DNA from 3 places in the Paenibacillus hamazuiensis genome. Region 2 is predicted to be linked to each of the others. Evidence: riboswitches for the same ligand, from Rfam matches in the RefSeq annotation. Region 2 holds a riboswitch; each other region holds the start of a gene.
What was found. Region 2 has a riboswitch for cyclic di-GMP ahead of MYS68_RS33355 (EAL domain-containing protein). Riboswitches for the same ligand answer to the same signal wherever they lie in the genome.
Positions count from the first base shown of each region.

Region 1: it holds a riboswitch for cyclic di-GMP, as region 2 does, so the genes downstream of both, MYS68_RS05340 (hypothetical protein) here and MYS68_RS33355 (EAL domain-containing protein) in region 2, are expected to answer to the same signal.
Region 3: it holds a riboswitch for cyclic di-GMP, as region 2 does, so the genes downstream of both, MYS68_RS30230 (PilZ domain-containing protein) here and MYS68_RS33355 (EAL domain-containing protein) in region 2, are expected to answer to the same signal.

Region 1 is NZ_JALRMO010000001.1:1,274,330-1,280,109, forward strand. It holds gene thrC (threonine synthase) at 1-483, shown strand, start outside; gene MYS68_RS05325 (iron-sulfur cluster assembly accessory protein) at 587-889, shown strand; gene MYS68_RS05330 (YuzB family protein) at 891-1,115, shown strand; gene MYS68_RS05335 (esterase-like activity of phytase family protein) at 1,263-2,756, shown strand; cyclic di-GMP riboswitch class I at 2,958-3,044, shown strand; gene MYS68_RS05340 (hypothetical protein) at 3,114-3,392, shown strand; gene MYS68_RS05345 (DUF2935 domain-containing protein) at 3,492-4,295, shown strand; gene MYS68_RS05350 (DHH family phosphoesterase) at 4,465-5,379, shown strand; gene MYS68_RS05355 (nucleotidyltransferase family protein) at 5,538-5,780, shown strand, end outside.
Region 2 is NZ_JALRMO010000001.1:7,547,010-7,552,789, reverse strand. It holds gene MYS68_RS33370 (GerAB/ArcD/ProY family transporter) at 1-1,047, shown strand, start outside; gene MYS68_RS33365 (GGDEF domain-containing protein) at 1,158-1,952, opposite strand; gene MYS68_RS33360 (hypothetical protein) at 1,949-2,302, opposite strand; gene MYS68_RS33355 (EAL domain-containing protein) at 2,348-3,064, opposite strand; cyclic di-GMP riboswitch class I at 3,142-3,225, opposite strand; gene MYS68_RS33350 (helix-turn-helix domain-containing protein) at 3,504-3,848, opposite strand; gene MYS68_RS33345 (hypothetical protein) at 4,034-4,351, shown strand; gene MYS68_RS33340 (Ger(x)C family spore germination protein) at 4,484-5,638, opposite strand; gene MYS68_RS33335 (spore germination protein) at 5,635-5,780, opposite strand, start outside.
Region 3 is NZ_JALRMO010000001.1:6,896,406-6,902,185, reverse strand. It holds gene prmC (peptide chain release factor N(5)-glutamine methyltransferase) at 1-445, opposite strand, end outside; gene prfA (peptide chain release factor 1) at 475-1,551, opposite strand; gene ychF (redox-regulated ATPase YchF) at 1,600-2,700, opposite strand; gene MYS68_RS30230 (PilZ domain-containing protein) at 2,853-3,566, opposite strand; cyclic di-GMP riboswitch class I at 3,675-3,766, opposite strand; gene tadA (tRNA adenosine(34) deaminase TadA) at 3,959-4,486, shown strand; tRNA gene MYS68_RS30220 (tRNA-Arg) at 4,572-4,648, shown strand; tRNA gene MYS68_RS30215 (tRNA-Pro) at 4,678-4,751, shown strand; gene MYS68_RS30210 (response regulator transcription factor) at 4,857-5,780, opposite strand, start outside.

The sequences.
Region 1 (5,780 bases), 6.3 Mb from region 2:
AAGCTGCCGCGGGTGGCGATCGTGCAGGCGGAGGGAGCGAGCCCGTTTCACCGGATGGCGCGGCGCGGGGATCGCATGCTTGTGCCGGAGCCTCGCCCCCATACCCGGGCATCCGCGCTCAACATCGGGCATCCGCCCAGTTGGAGAAAGGCGCTCCATTACGTCTTGGAGCAAACGGACGGGGTGACCGTGTCCGTCAGCGACGAGGAGATTATGGACGCGAAGGCGCATGTCGACGCGAGCGGCATCGGCTGCGAGCCGGCGTCCGCGGCGGCGGTGGCCGGACTGCGCAAGCTGGCGCGCGAGCGGTGCATCGATAAGGACGAAACCGCGGTTTGCCTGCTGACCGGCCACATGCTGAAGGATACCGATGCGCTGCGCGAATACCATATCGACGAAGCGTTCGGAGCGAGGCTCGCTAATCGCATCATGCCCGTCCGGCTTACCCCGGAGGAAGTAAGCCGCCATCTCGGCGAAATGTGACCCCCGGCCGCCGCAACGAAACACCGTTCGTATGGTTGCTTTCCTTTTACGGTTTCATTACAATAGAGGGAAATGCAAATTTTACGAATATGGGAGATGCCGCATGAACGTTAAAATTACAAGAAACGCAGCCAAGGTGCTGCTCGCCGAAATGGAAAAAGAAGAAAACAAGGAGCTGAAGGTGCGCGTCGTCGTGACGCATAAGCATGGCGATCACGCCCATTACGGCCTCGGCCTCGATACCCCGACGGATAAGGATGAAGTCGTTTCTACGGACAAGCAGATCGACGTCATCGTCGAAAAAGGCGAGCCGCTGCTTGACGGCATCAAAATCGACTACTTGTATTTGCCGCAGGAAGGCTTCGTCATTACGAACCCGAGCAAAGGCAACCACGGCGATCACTGAGATGGCTAAAAACGACATTCGGATTTGCGACAAATGCAAGCACATCAAGCTGAAAACATTTTTGCCGAAGCTGCAAAAAATGGCTCCGGACGCGGACATCAAGGTGGCGTGCAAATCGTACTGCGGGCCGTGCTCGCGGTTTGCGTTCATTTACATCAACGGCCGGTACATCACCGGGGCAACCGAAGACGAGGCGCTCGAGAAGGCGAAGAAATACGTGAAATAACGACGCAGGCTTACGGCTTTGCGTCTTTTTGCTTTTCGGCTTGTATCGCTTTATTTACAAAATCTTCATATCCCGCTCATCTTCCCGAAACATGCCGAAATTATGCTGATTGGAGTGCATTCGCATAATGATGGGGAGGGGCATTTAATGAAAAGATGGTTTAAAAAACGCAGATGGCTTATCGCAGCGCTGGCTGCAATGACGTTAGCCGGCGCGCAAATCGCCGGTGCGGAGGAAGGCGGCATGAAGGCGGTAGGCGTCAAATTCGGCTTATGGTCGAACGGGAAGGAAGTTAAAACGGACAAGGACCCGGTCATCATCGACGGCAGCACCTATGTGCCGCTTCGCACTCTCGGCGAAGCGCTCGGCAAGCAGGTCGAATGGAACGAGTGGACGCAGTCCATCCGGCTTAAGGATGTTCCTAAAGTAGCAGCCGTTCACGAGTGGAAAAACCCGTCCGAGCTCGCGGCCGGCATTAAAGACGGAGGATTTTCGGGCATGGTTCATCTGCCGAATGATCCTGCCGACGTATTTTACGTTGTGGAGGACCGCGGACCTAACGGAGAATTCGGTAAGGACAAGCTCCGCACCTTCCCTGCGGAAAACTTCGTGCCGCGCCTTCAAAAAATCAAAGCGTCGAACGGAACGATCGAGGTGCTGGAGACGATCCAGCTGCATCTGCCTGCCGGCAAAACGGACAAGGTCACGCAAAATGCCAATCTGACCGGCCTGCCGAACCTGGAAGGACCGGACGAGGTTCCGTACGACATCACCGGCTCCAAGCAGCTTGCTTACGATCCGGACGGGCTCGATCTGGAAGGCATTGCATATAGTCCTGCCGACGACACGTTCTGGCTGTCCGACGAATACCGCCCTTCGATTTTGCAGGTAAAACGTGACGGTACGATCGTCGGCCGCTACGTGCCGCAGGGGATGAAGGACGCTTTGGTCAAAGCCGGCGCACAGACGGAAATTTTCGATACATTGCCCGCCGTCTATGCCAAGCGGATATCGAACCGCGGCTTCGAAGGCGTCACCATCACTCCGGACGGCAAATATTTGTACACGTCGATCCAAAGCCCGCTCGCCAATCCGGACAAGAAAACCGGGGAAGCATCGCGTAACCTACGCATCTTGAAAATCGATCTGGCGACCAAAAAACCGGTCGGCGAATACTTATACATCGCGGAAAATGCCGGAATGTTCGCCAAAGTCGCGCAGAAGGATGTCGTCATCAGCGATCTGGCCGCTGTATCTGCCGACGTGCTGCTTGTCGACGAGCGCGACAAAAATTCCGGAGCGGATGTCCAGCTCAAGCGCATTTATAAAGCCGATTTCTCCAAGGCGACGAACCTGCTCGGCACGGAAACGAGTGAAAAGGATTTCGAAAAGCTTTCCGCCGATCAGCTCAAAGAGCAGGGGATCGTGCCGGTAGCGAAAGAGCTGGTTGTCGATATCGCGAAGCTCGGTTATCCTTACGAGAAAATCGAAGGGCTTGCGGTAATCGATAAAAATACGATCGCATTTGTTAACGATAACGATTACGGTGTGAACGGTTACGACGACAATGGCAAACTTCAAGTGAAAAATGTACCGACGCAAATGTACGTCATTCAGGTGAACGAAGATCTGTATGAATAAAGTTGCGGCATGCATATGGTAGGGTCTCAAGGAGAATCCGGCTCACGGGTTCTCCTTTTTACCTGTCCAGATGATTAAATTGGGTCTTTCGGCTCTGTTGATTTTTTATAAAATAGGTAATTGGAAATATCCCAATTTCCTGCCTCATCCCTTATTCTAATTATGGAGAAAAGTTTACAAAGTACGACAACATTCGCGTCATCCCGATAACGGCAGAACTGATGAAAATCAGCGTCGCAAAGCTACAGGGGCTAAAGTGCATCTGCGCAAAGCCAGCCAGCTACCGAAGGATGAGGGCTGCATGACCCTCTCCGGTTTATTTGGTTGATGCATGATATTTTTGAGGGAGATGAGGACATGCAGTTCGAACAAACGGTATATACCAAGGTGGGTTCTGACGAAATAGGAATCGTTCCTTCCGACGAGGGCCCGCAGCTCACGATCAATTGTGAAGTATATCCGCTGCGCGAGAGGTGCTGGGACCTTGAAATGGTGATCGGTAAAAGTCATTTCATATGCACTATCTATTGGAAGGGCGAGGTGAAGCTGTCGGTACGTTTGGACCGGGGGCACGATTTTTTTCTGAAGTTGTTCGGCTATTTGCAGGAAAGACTGGCCCAGCCTCATCTGGTTTAATTTGAAGAAATAAAGTAATCCCCCGGTAAGGCACTTATCTGGGCGAATGCACATACAATGTGCTATACGTTCAGAAAGCCTAATCTGGGAGGAAAAATCGTGGACCAAACCGCTTATTTGGAATCCGCATTGTTTGAACACCGTTTTTGGCTGCAAGTGCTCGGCGACCATGCCCGTTTCATTCTGAACGCCCTGCCGGTCAAAGAGCAGGCGGAGGCGGCCCGGGCCGCCGGCTTTATCGAAGCGTTCGACAGGCTGCTTGAAGCGGCGCGGGGTTCGGCGCCGGACATAGCCAGGCTAAACAGGGCGGCCTATGAGAAGGCTGGAGAAATTCGCGCCTTCAAGCTCCATTTGCTGCGCCGCCATTTGACGGAGCAATTTGATTTTAACTTGCCGCCTACGTTTGTCAACCATATGGTCAACGAGGTAGAGGAGTATTTGCGCGTTCTCGGTGCTCTTGTTGCCGGAGAACTACCGCCCTTATATCATGAAACCCACCACCATATCGTATGGCTGGTCGACGCAGTCGGTCATGCGGCTTCGATTGCCGGCAGCCTCGATTTTACGGAGAAGCGGCTTATTGAGATGAGCCAAACATTCGAGAAGCATTTCCAGGACTTTTATTTCAAAGCGGTGGAGCTTGCCGGATATTTGCGGGCGCAGATTGGCAAGTTTCCCGCCTTATCCCGGTTCAATAAGGAAGTGGAGCTGGAGATGGTGTTGTTCATGCAATTCCTTGGCGAGCTGGAGGAAATGGATTTGAAGCTCGAACTGCTCGGCACTTTATCGCCGCTCATGGCCGACCATATGTACCGCGAAGAATGTTATTACTTGACGAAGCTGTCTCTGGTATCGGAGATCAAGGCTCCTGCATGCGACCCAGGCAAGCCGAGAGTGGAGTAGTCCGTTTTTCGTATCGCACCGTCCCGGACAATACAGGTCCGGGACTGTTTTTTTTAAAATAGTGAAGCCTAAAATTTAGTAAAATTTTATTGTCGCATGAACCGGCATGCCTTTATAATTAAGAAGTATGAAATTACATAGTACCGCGGAACTAAGAGGGGGAGCCAACATGCGATTGATTACACGTTCGGATTTCGACGGCCTTGTATGCGCCATGCTGTTCAAGAAACTGGGTATGATCGACGAGATGAAATTCGTCCATCCGAAAGATGTGCAGGATGGATTGATTGAGGTTACGGAAAACGATATTTTGGCGAATGTGCCTTACGTACCGGGCTGTGGCCTCTGGTTCGATCATCATTCGAGCGAGATCGAGCGAACCGCCGAACAGGCTGGCGTGAAAGGCGAGGTGCGCGTCGCTCCGAGCGCTGCCCGCGTCGTCTATGATTACTACGGGGGAAAGGAAAAGTTCGGCGATATCGACAGCATCATGGAAGGCGTCGATAAAGCGGATTCCGCACAGTTTTCCAGAGAGGACATTTTGAATCCGAAGGGTTGGGACCTTCTTTCCTTTATAATGGACGCCCGCACCGGCTTGGGGCGTTACCGCGATTACCGGATCAGCAATTATCAGCTGATGGAGGAACTCGTCGATCATTGCGCGACGATGTCGATCGAAGAGATCATGCAGCTGCCTGACGTTCAGGAGCGCGTGAAGCGTTATTTCGAGCTGGACAAGGAATACCGCGAAATGCTTGCCAAATATACGCGGGTGGACGGCAATGTGATCATTACCGATCTGCGCGATGTGGACCCGATTTATCCGGGCAACCGCTTCATGGTTTACGCTTTGTACCCGGAACAAAACATTTCCATTTGGATCGTCGACGGCCGGAACAAACAAAACTGCGTGTTCGCTTGCGGGCACAGCATCGTCAACCGGACATCGAAGACCGACGTGGGCGCTTTGATGCTGACTAACGGCGGGGGCGGCCATAAGGCGGCCGGCACCTGCCAGGTGCCGTACGAGCAAGCGGCCGAAGTGCTGCAAAAGCTGGTCGATACGATGAAGCAAAACGGATAATCACAAGGAAGATAAGCCGTTCGGAATTGCGCCTCGGGGCGCAGGTCCGGCGGCTTTTTTGAATAAATGTATATTATAAGGAATGGTAAGTAATACAAATATACGTTTTGAATGCTCGACGCATCTTTCATGGTCATATTCGGTAAGGAGTGAGCGGTATGGATGTGCAACATATTATTTCAAAAATTGTCGAAAATCTTAAGCAAATCGGCGGTGTACAGGCTCTGGTTCTTGGCGGTTCAAGAGCCAGGGGGACTGAAAATCCCAAATCCGATATCGATATTGGAATTTATTATAGCCCGGGCAGCGGGTTGGACATTGCCCAACTTCGCCGAGCGGCTTCCAGCTTGGACGACGATAGCAGGGACGGCTTAATTACGGAAATCGGTGGCTGGGGACCG
Region 2 (5,780 bases):
GCGGTAACTCCGACGGCTATATTAAGCACGCCGGCAATTACATATAAATTTGCCAAGCAGGATTTGTGGATTTCTCCGATGTGGGCATTCAGCGGGGTCATTGCAATCTGGATTGCGCTCGGCATTCACCGATTGTTTCCGGGCGAAAATCTCGTTCAGGCAGGCGAACGCATTCTAGGTCGAATGTTGGGAAAAGTGTTTGGGTTGATTCTTCTGTTGTACTATTTGTATTTAGGCGGCGTCATCGTGAGGGAATACGGCGAATTTGTAGTCGGAGCGTTTCTTGTCCAAACGCCGTTGCTGGTAGTATCCGGGAGCATGGTGCTTGTATGCGCCGTTGTAGTTCGCAGCGGCGTGGAAATCATTGCGAGATTCGCCGATCTATTTATTCCTGTTTTTGCGCTTCTTTTTCTGCTTCTGATCCTCCCCCTTCTTCCGGAGCTTCATATTCTGAAGATGCTGCCGATCATGGGAGAAGGTATCGGGCCTTCCCTCTCCGGTGCGGTTGTATTGCAAGCATGGTTCAGCGAATTTCTGACGGTGTCGTTTTTAATTCCATTTGCAAACCGTGCGGGAAAAGTGAAAAAAAGCATGGCGATCACTTTGCTGGCCGTCATTGTGACGCTTGTGTCATCCAACCTGGCAACGCTGTTGCTGTTGGGGGATATAACAGGAAACTATACCTATCCCTTTCTGATTGTCGCCAGATACATCAACCTGGCCGATTTCTTTACGCACCTGGAGTCGATTTTTATGGCCATTTGGGTATTGGGGGCGTTCGTTAAAATATGTGTTTTCTTTTATGTAAGCGTATTGGGCACTGCTCAATGGATGGAGCTCCGGGATTACCGTCCGATCGTACTCCCCGTAGGCTTCTTGCTGCTATTAATGAGCATATGGGTTGCGCCCAACCTGCAGGAATTGACGCACGCTTTATCGACTTCGATCATTTTTTCGGCGCTGACGGTATTGGTTTGCATTCCCGCGGCGTTGCTCGGTTTGGCCTGGTTCAGAAGACTTTGGGAGAAGAAAAATATACAGGATTGAACCATCCATAATAAAATAATAGCGCCAACCTTCTGTTCACGCTGAGGAAGCGTGTCAGAATGCTTGACGCTTTTTACGCTCCCAAGTTTAGCAAAAAGTCGAGTTTTCTATCATGCAAGAGATTTTTGCTTCAAAGAAGTGGATAGAAGACTGGCTCTGCTGATCAATTCTCGAAAAGGCAGCGAAAAAAAGTCAGGTACGAGATAGCCGTTTATGATTCCCACCGATGCGGATAATGTAACGTTATGAATGACGACGGGTTGGGACAGGGCAGTTTCTAATTGCAAGGCCTCGTGCTCATTCCGGCATGTAATCACAACAAACTCATCCCCTGCGTACCTGCATACGTAATCCTGTTCGCTCGTTAATGCACGCAAGCGATTGGAGAACTCGACAAGAAAATCGTCCCCTACCGGATGCCCGTGCAATTTGTTGATTTCACCGAAATTATTGAGATCAATAAAGAGCAAACGGAAATGTTGGCGACGGTTCAGAAAATGTTCGCCGATATGTTGGATATAAGGTGCGCGGTACAGTCCCGTTAGAGGGTCAACGAGCTGGTTCAGTTTGATTTGAAGCTTCTCGCGGGTCACGATCCCGAGTACCCGATCTTCATGGACGACAAGAAGTCGTTCAATGCGATGCCGCTCCATCAATTCCAACGCTTCCCAAGCAAATTGGTCAGGCGAAATGCTGATCGGGCTTGGGGTCATTGCGTCGGCTGCAATCCGATTGGGGTGGGAAGAGCGGATGTCCCGCGACGTAATAATTCCTACGATTGTCCCATGATCTGTGACGGCCAACGAACCGATTTCAAGTTCATTCATTACATCCGACACATGCTGGACGCTTCTTTCAGTTGAAACCGTATAGACGGGGGATGACATGAATTCCGCCACCTTCATTGTAACTCCACCTCCCGCTGAACCGATACCGAAATTTTCAGTTCGGAACGAAGCACCATGTTGTCGCTGATCAACCGGTCCGCTTCTTCCATTATGATTTGCATCAGCAAACGTTCGTCCAACATTTGAAGAAGGGAGTTCCGAATCAAGACCGCTTCAATTTTGGCGTGCTCCAGTTTAACGATTGTAAATTGTTCCGGCGATAGCGCCTGCGCCATTCGCTTTACCGCTTCCGGCCCGATCGGGGCTTTTTTTCCGATGATCAACAAATCCTGCATGGGCGGAACTTCAAACTCTGAAATTTTTAAAGAGAGCGTTGCTTTGCGGAAATAGTTCAGTTTATCCTGCATCCTGATTACTCCTTCGTGTTCGGGTGAGACTTCACGTTCAACCGTTTACGTTAACCGATTCGGTTTTCCGAATAAATAGCCTTGTCCCATCTTGATACCCAAAGACAGCGCGGTATCCAAATCCTCTTCTTTTTCGATTCCTTCCAGGATCAGATTGGCCTCGTTATTGCAGTACTCGGCAAACAGTGCGACAACTTTTTGTTTTTTCCTGGATGTACTCAAGTCAGAAGCAAAGAATCGGTCGATTTTGATAAAATCAGGCGAGACGTCCACAATATTTCGAAAAGAAGTTGTTCCATCTCCTACATCGTCCAGGGCTATCAGGAAATTCAGTTCACGCAGCAATCGGATGGCATCTCTGAAAGAAGCGCTTTTCCATAAGAGGCCCTCATAAATGGACTCGTTAATCTCAAATACGATTTGGTTTCTATATAGCTCGAATCGCTCGGCAAGGGAGTCGAGTAAGTCGATAAATAAAGGCGAGACCAAAGTTGAAGGGAATATGTTAATAAACAACAGGTTATGTTCACGTGAGCCCGGAAATTCAAAGTAGGCTGAAATCGCCTGGAAAATTGAAAAAGAATCGACTTCGAACAACTTGTTCTGCTCCATGGCGCGCTGAAATAAAAGATCCGGATTCATGTTGGAGTTACTGCGAATGAGGGCCTCGTAACCAAGGATTCTCTTTTCGGGAAACCCCAAGATGGGCTGGAACACATGATAAAAATCGTTTTGTACTATTAATTGTTCAATATTCGGCATCGAGGCTACTCCCTTTGCTGAGAATCAAAATAAGAAGCCACCCCGATCTGGGGCAGCTTTGAGCTCGGAAGCATCATTTCGGCAACCCAGCTACCATAGATATCATCCTTAGGCCTGAAGTTTTGCGCCCCCATTTTTCAATGGGTTTGCCGTTTCGTTTTTTATGATCCTGAAAGAAAGGGATCAGCCTGAGGACCTACGAATAGAACCTCCCCCTTTTGAATGAAGTTAGATCATTTACGACAAAATCCTTCTTTATACCCAATAATTCGCGCAAAAAGCGCCAACTCCTTCCAAACGGGTGTTCCTAAGAAACCGTATTTATCCAAAAAATCGGTAAAGACTTGCCATTTAACATAGAGAATCGCGGTAAATAAGCAGCAAGCGGTTGGTTCAGATCGTCCCAACCGCTTGCTTTTTTCATAGCTTGAATCACTTTTTACGAATCTTCGGTTGCCGGTTCCAACAGTTCCCGTAAAATACGATACGCTTGTCGCTGTTTGGCATCGTTGTGTTTGAGCAATAAGAGAATGCTGGCCCATAACCATCTTTTTTGTTGCAGATAGGACTCTTTCTCGTCGCTGAATAAATCGTATACGCTCATATGTAATGCCAAAGCAATTTTTTCAATCGTTTGAAGTTTGACGTTTTTTTCGCCGCGTTCAATCTGACCAAGATATGTCGCGGCCATGCCGATCGATTCGGCTAGTTTTTCCTGAGTCAAATTTTGCTCCAAGCGGTATAAGCGAATTTTTGCTCCGACTATTTGTGCAAAGGTAGACATAATGTCCCTCACAACCCCTCTCTATAGTAAAGTGTAGTCAAAGCAGTCGGAGGGATGGAGTACTCTTAAACTACAGTCTATTCAATTGATTGTACCTTGAAAATCTTTGCGATATAATTTTCCACGGAGTTTATTTTGTCACAAATTCCTTTAAGCCAATATTCGATAAAAAGGAGTCAGAAGTCATGCATCATTTCATGATCGCTGCGCAGACCGTATTGTATGGGAAGCGGCAGGAAATCGGCTTGAGCCATAATCAAGTGGTCCAGCTTTCCAAGGAGATTACAAGAATGACTCGACTATTGGAAAACGTAAGTCAACAGACTGAGAATGGAATGCGAGAAATAAGGGGGAGGGTTGCCACGAGGCTGCTTAGCAAGGAGCAACTGCTCGAATGTATAGCGACAGCTTGGAACATGGGACTTGAAGAAGAGTTTGTTGCTTTTTTGTTCAAGGAACTGCTATGGATGGAATCCGATACGAAATTGTCCGAAATGGAATAGGAGGTTGTCTTCAGAGAGAAAGCTTGATGGATGTAAAATGGTTACGGCATTGCTGCCGACGTGGAAGCGCGATTGATCGGATGTATCAATCGCGCCGCGAATCCATCATTTGAAAATCGGAATTTTCAACATCTAGGCTTGACTGGGCTTTAACTTGTACCTCCCCGTATTGGTCAGTTGAACATGGATTCGTATGTTTCGTAAAGAATCCTCATGCAGCACAAAATGATTTTCGTCTTCAATCCGGTGCCATACCGTGGGATAGCGTCGAAACAACGACTCGCCGAGACTATAAACATCGACCTTTCGCTCAAAACCCTTCCGGTAAGTATGGCGGATTTGTTCTTCAATCTTTCGTTCGGCCAAGTCGATCAATTCTTTCTCGGACATTTCCTGATGCAATTCGTTAATGCCTGCTTTTACCGTCAGCTCGACGTCAAAATAAACGCGAAGATCTTGAACCGACGGCCTGATGCGCACTTTTGGCTTCTCCATGACCAAAACAGCCGCTAACGATTTTCCGCGTTCGAGAGAAAGCGGCACGCGAACTGTTTTTTTATGCAGCCAGGGCAATCCATGCAAATCGTCCGGATCCAATTCTCCATGGTACCGATTGTTCCAAAACACGGTTATACCTGCATATTCCAAAAATGGATGCGTTTTTCTGCTAACTTCCCACTGATTCTTCTCGATACGCAGAGAAGGCAAGTAAGTCATGCGCGCAGCTTCTTTCAGCGTCATAACAAATTGATACAGCCTGATTGGCGGGATGATCGACCGTTGCCGATACGGTTCCTCCGGGCTATGCAAAATGGACATCATCGGGGACTCATTAAAGAAAGGAGTCGAGTTGAAAATATTTTCAATTGATTCTTTGGTACTAAAAACCCAAACCAAATAGCGGATTTCCCTGTAACGGTTCAGCAAATCCATTACATCCTGAAATTTGTTCTGTTTCAAAATAGGTTCGCTGAACACGAGCGCGGAAACATGCCCCCAAAACACTCTTTGTTGCGACGTCTCATATAAATGGTTTACCGCTTCCGTAAACGATGCGCCCGTTCCTTTCCCCACCCATACAGGCGCTTCTTTTGCTTTTTGCTGGCCTTCCAGCTTGGCGACGCTGGAAAAATCAATCAGTTGCAAATACACAATGTACTTTCCGTCGTCATAATCAAACCCGATAGCCGTTACATAACTGATATTTTGAATTTCCTTCATATTCCAGCAACCGGTCGTGATAACGAGCAGAACAATCAAGATTCCTGTTAATTTCACGCCTTTCATTTTGACTGTTCTCCCTGGTTCGTATCGTCAATCGGATGAAGCATCTTCGGACGCTTTCGCTTCCATGCCATTGGTAACCGAAACAATGCATGCGGCAAGTCTCTGAAATACGGAGGTGACATCGGAGCCAGATACGGGACCC
Region 3 (5,780 bases), 650 kb from region 2:
CGGCGGTGACGGCGATCGCGCCGCTGCCGGTGCCGATGTCGGCGACGAGCGGCGCGCCGTCCGGCCACAACCCGCGTCCGGCGCGGACGACCGCCTCGACGAGCAGCTCCGTCTCGGGGCGCGGGATGAGCACCGCCGGCGTGACCTCGAAGGGGAGCCCGTAAAACTCCTGCTCCCCTATAATATACTGCACCGGCTCACCTGCCGCCTTGCGCCGGAGCATTTCCCGCCATGCTGCCTCCCGCTCCGGCCCCGGTGCGAGAGGCTCGCTCCAGCGGAGCAGCAGCGCGGTCTTGTCCAGCCCGAGCAGGTGCATCAGCAAGAGCTCGGCACAGCCGGCGGCGTCCTGCACCCCCGCCGCCCGTAAAAAAGAAGAAGCCTCTGCGAAGGCTTCCCGAATGGTCACTGTCTGTCCGTTTTCCCGTACTGTACGCCGATCGCTCATCGCGGCATCGCCTCGGTCCCGGCCGTCTGTCATACGGCCTCTCCTCTTTCATCCAGACCTTCGGTTTGCGCCGCTATCGTGAGCGCTCCGATGATTTCTTCCATATCGCCGTTCAGCACCGCATCCAGCTTATGCAGCGTCAGGCCGATCCGGTGATCGGTCACCCGGCTTTGCGGGAAGTTGTACGTGCGGATCCGTTCGCTGCGGTCGCCGGTGCCGACCTTGCTTTTCCGCTCGCCGGCGTATTTCTCCTGCTCTTCCTGCAGCTGCTTCTCGTAAATCCGCGCGCGCAGAACCTGCAGCGCCTTTTCCTTGTTCGAGTTTTGCGATTTGCCGTCCTGGCACGTCGCCACGATCCCCGTCGGAATATGCGTCACGCGCACGGCCGACTTCGTCGTGTTGACGGACTGACCGCCCGCACCGCTGGAACAAAACGTATCGACGCGAATGTCGTTTTCGTTGATTTCGATTTCGACTTCCTCCGCCTCCGGCATGACCACGACGGTCGAAGTTGAGGTGTGGATACGCCCTCCGGATTCGGTCACCGGAATCCGCTGCACGCGGTGAGCGCCGCTCTCGTATTTGAGCTTGCTGTAGGCGCCTTTGCCGGTGATCATAAACACGATTTCCTTGAATCCGCCCAAATCGCTCGCATTCATGTCCAGCACTTCGGTTTTCCAGCCTTGGGAATCGGCATATTTCGTATACATGCGGTACAGATCGGCCGCGAACAGCGCCGCCTCGTCTCCGCCCGCCGCGCCGCGGATCTCCACAATGACGTTTTTGTCGTCGTTCGGGTCTTTCGGCAGCATCAGAATGTGAAGCCGGTCCTCCAGCTGCTGCTTGCGTTCGGACAACTCGTCAAGCTCCATCTTCACCATCTCGCGCATCTCGTCGTCGAGCTTCTCGCCTAGCATCTCTTTCGCCGCATCCAGCTGCTGCACGACGCTTTTATATTCGGTATAAGCTTCGTATGCTTCCTGCATATCCGACTGCTCCTTCGAATACTCGCGCAGCCGCTTCGGATCGCTCGCTACATCCGGATCGCACAGAAGTTCGCTCAGCTTTTCATATCGGTCGGCCAATGCCTGCAATTTATCCAACATGTGGATTCACCTCCTGTTGCTCATTCTATATATATTATACATGATCCGTTAAACGTTAAAACGGAAGTGCATGACATCTCCGTCCTGCACGACGTATTCCTTGCCTTCCAGACGGAGCAAACCTTTTTCTTTGGCCGCGTTCATCGAACCGCTTCCGACCAGATCCTCGTAGCCGACCACTTCCGCACGGATAAAGCCGCGTTCGAAATCGGTATGGATGACGCCTGCCGCCTGAGGAGCTTTCATGCCTTTGCGGATCGTCCAAGCGCGCACTTCCTGTACTCCGGCCGTAAAATACGTGTACAATCCGAGCAGCTTGTATGCCGCGCGGATGAGCCGGTTGAGGCCGGATTCCTGAATGCCGAGCTCCTCCAGGAACATCTCCTTGTCTTCGCCTTCCAGCTCGGCGATTTCCGCCTCCACCTTGGCGCTGATCGGAACGACCTCGGCGCCTTCCTGCGCCGCGTATTCGCGCACCTTCTGCACATACGGATTACCGTCCGCATTCGCCACTTCCGCTTCGCTGACGTTCGCCGCATACAGCACCGGCTTCATCGTGATCAGATGCAGATCGCGGAGGAGCAGCTTCTCTTCGTCGTCCAACTCGACGCTGCGCGCCGGCTTGTCGTTATAGAGCGCCTCTTTGATACGGTCCAGACATTCCACTTCCTGAGCGTATTTTTTGTCGCCGCCCTTCATATTTTTCCGCGAACGCTCAATACGCTTTTCAACGGATTCGATATCCGCCAAAATCAGCTCCAGATTGATCGTCTCGATATCGCTGATCGGATCGACCTTGCCGGAGACGTGCGTGATATTCTCATCCTGGAAGCACCGCACCACATGCACGATGGCGTCCACCTCGCGGATGTGCGCGAGAAATTTGTTGCCAAGCCCCTCGCCCTTGCTTGCGCCCTTCACGAGCCCGGCAATATCTACAAACTCGAACGCCGTCGGCACGATGCGGTTCGGCGTGACGATGTCGGCCAGCTTTTGCAGCCGCTCGTCCGGCACCTCAACGACGCCTACGTTCGGATCTATCGTACAGAAAGGATAGTTGGCCGACTCCGCCCCCGCCTGCGTAATCGCATTAAACAACGTCGATTTGCCCACGTTGGGAAGTCCGACAATACCACATGAAAGCCCCATATATTTAACAACTCCTCAAGTTTCAATAACGTCAAACACAACTATTATACATTTGCTCTTCTCTTTTCACAATAAATCTATCCATTTCCTTTCCAGGTGCGTTAAAAAAGCCCCGCCACCCGAATCAACGGTATGCGGAGCTTGCAAATAAGTTACTTGAACATACGTTTGGCCTGAGCTTCCTTTTTCTTGCTGAAATGCGTCTCCACCTGCTTTTTCAGCACAAATGCCCTGAGCGAATTCGCTTTGTCCCCGCTTAATTCGACGTATTTGGCGCCATAATAAACACCGCCCTGAGACGGTTCCTTGCGGATAATTTCGGCAATGCACGGAATCGGCATTCCGAGGTCCATCTCGATTTCAATTCGCATCTGCGGGTCCAATTGCACCTCGTGCCCCACCGTAAATCCAAGACCGCTTACACTGATATTCTCAATATTCAGCATAATGTCTTCATGTAGACCGCCAGCGGACGGCTCGGGAGAAATCAGCGAGCGGATGCGGCCTTCCTGCGATACCGGAACGCGGGGATGGTCCCTTTTTTCGGCAAAACGTTTCTGATTGCTCGGCGGATTGATGAACATTAAGGCTCCATGGTCTTTGGCAACGACGGTCGAACCGAACATGTAAATTCCGCCCGGCGAATAAACGGTTAATTTGACGCTGTCCCCAAGCTCGAATACGTTATAGTTGTTCAGTTCAACTTCAAGAATATCGCCTTCGGCGTACGACAATACTCCTGTGGACACATAATCGTTTTTCTCTACCACCGTTCGGCTGTTCAGCAAAATTCCAGCCGGACTTTGATATTTTTCCGGGGCAAACTCAAATTGGGCTTTTTTTCTGAACGCAGGCATCGACCTCATTACCAAAACCACCCTTCCTTATCGATATAGGAAAAAAGCCGCCTCCGGAATCGCCGAAGACAGCTTTGCACCGCCTCATGTACAGTACGAGCATACAGCACACGTTAACCCGGCAGCCAGGCTGTCATCGCTCCTCAATTGGAACCTTAGACCCTTTGACTTTGCGTCCTTGCCTTTCGGCAAGTTTGCTATTATCGGTATCTATATAGGTAATTGTTCCTATGAATATAGACTCAGTATATCGAGAAAAAAATCCGTTTTCAATAGGTTTTCAAACAATTTACATTGTTTTCATAATGACCGGATACAGTTTCGTTGCTTGAGATTCTACCCACAATCCCCTACAATAAAATGTGAATAATCCGCCGTTTATCCACAGGGTTATCCACAACATGTTAACAACGAATGCATGTTCGTTTCGTATCCACTATGCGTCCAGAGGTGCCGTTTTGCAGATACATACACATGAAATGTACATGAGGGAAGCTATAAAGGAAGCTCGTTTGGCGGAAGAAAAACAAGAGGTGCCCATAGGCGCGGTTATCGTTTGGAACGATCAAATCATCGGGCGCGGCCATAATTTGCGGGAAACCGCCGCGGACCCACTTGCCCATGCAGAGCTGCTGGCGATTCGCGAAGCCAGCGAATACCTTAAGGCCTGGCGGCTGACGGATTGCAGGCTGTACGTTACGCTTGAGCCTTGCCCGATGTGTGCCGGCGCGATCGTGCAATCCCGAATCAGTCAAGTGATTTACGGAACTCCGGACCCGAAGGCCGGCTGCGCAGGAACGCTTATGAATTTGCTGCAGGAGGAAAGGTTCAACCATCGTACGGAAGTCATAAGCGGGATTTTGCAGGAAGAATGCAGCTCCATGCTGACGCAATTTTTTCGCCGGCTTCGCGGGAAGAACATCCCGTGATTCCGCAGACGGCATGTAAATGGTGCCAACGCCCATAAAAGATCTTTACAATCTCTTTATGATGTGATATTATTAATTTCGCTGCGCGCCCGTAGCTCAGCAGGATAGAGCGACAGTTTCCTAAACTGCAGGTCGTACGTTCGAATCGTATCGGGCGCGCCATGCAGCTCGCTATATGCTTTTCAAATCTTCGAGACGTGGCTCAGCTTGGTAGAGCGCTTGGTTCGGGACCAAGAGGTCGCAGGTTCAAATCCTGTCGTCTCGATACTTTTCAAGACAAGCAATCGCGGTCATATGACCGCGATTTTTTTATTTTAATAAAATTTGTATTTTTTATTTTGCTTTACATCTGTATGGATACATTCAGCCTCTACGACTGCGCTTTAGCGGTCCGGTATTCCTGAGGGGTAAGCCCAAAATGCTTTTTAAACACTTTGTTGAAATAATTCGGGTTTTGGTATCCGACCTCTATGGAAATCTCATATATTTTCATCGTGCTCAGCGTCAGCAGCTGTGCGGATTTTTCCAATTTGAGCCTGGTTATATATTCGCTTATGTTTTCTCCGGTTTCGAGCTTATAAACCCGGGACAGGTATGCAGGGTGCAGCCTCAATTGGTCGGAAATTTCCTGCAAGGAAATATTTTGCGACAAATGAGCCAATATATATTTTTGCGCTTCCTTCACAATGTTCGTTCTGGCCGTCCTTGACTCCTGCAAGGCGCTGGCATGAAACTTGCCGTACACACTGCGAACCCATTCCCGCAAATGCTTGACGGTCGTCGACGGGGTTAAACCCTTCCCTTTCACGTATTCATCGTCGATGATATCCGCAAGTTTCTTCCCGTTTTTATGAGCGATGAAGGAAAACGAAGAGAATATAAAGAAGAACGCTTCCGTAATATGCTCGGATGATTCGGCCCATTGCTGCTCCAATTCATCCAGGGCAGCTTCCAGCTTATTCTCGACAGCTTCCCAATGCCCCGCTTCGAGTAGATGCATCAGAGTAGGAGGCTCGTAAAGCCTGCTCAGCATCTGGATCTCGACGGTATCGGAGCTGCTCATCATATACAGAGGAAGGCTTTGCTCCGACCCGAATCGGGTTCGGAACACGAGAAGCAGGTTATTGTACAAATTCGTCAGCGATCCCGGAAACGTTCCCCACTGCCCGACAAGTACGGAGATTCGTTTTTTCAAATATTGCTGCACATTCGCTTGAAATTGGTTCGCGGTTTGTTCCACAAGTGCGTTGTCACCATTATGCATACTGCCATCCTTGGGAATAAGAACAAGAAC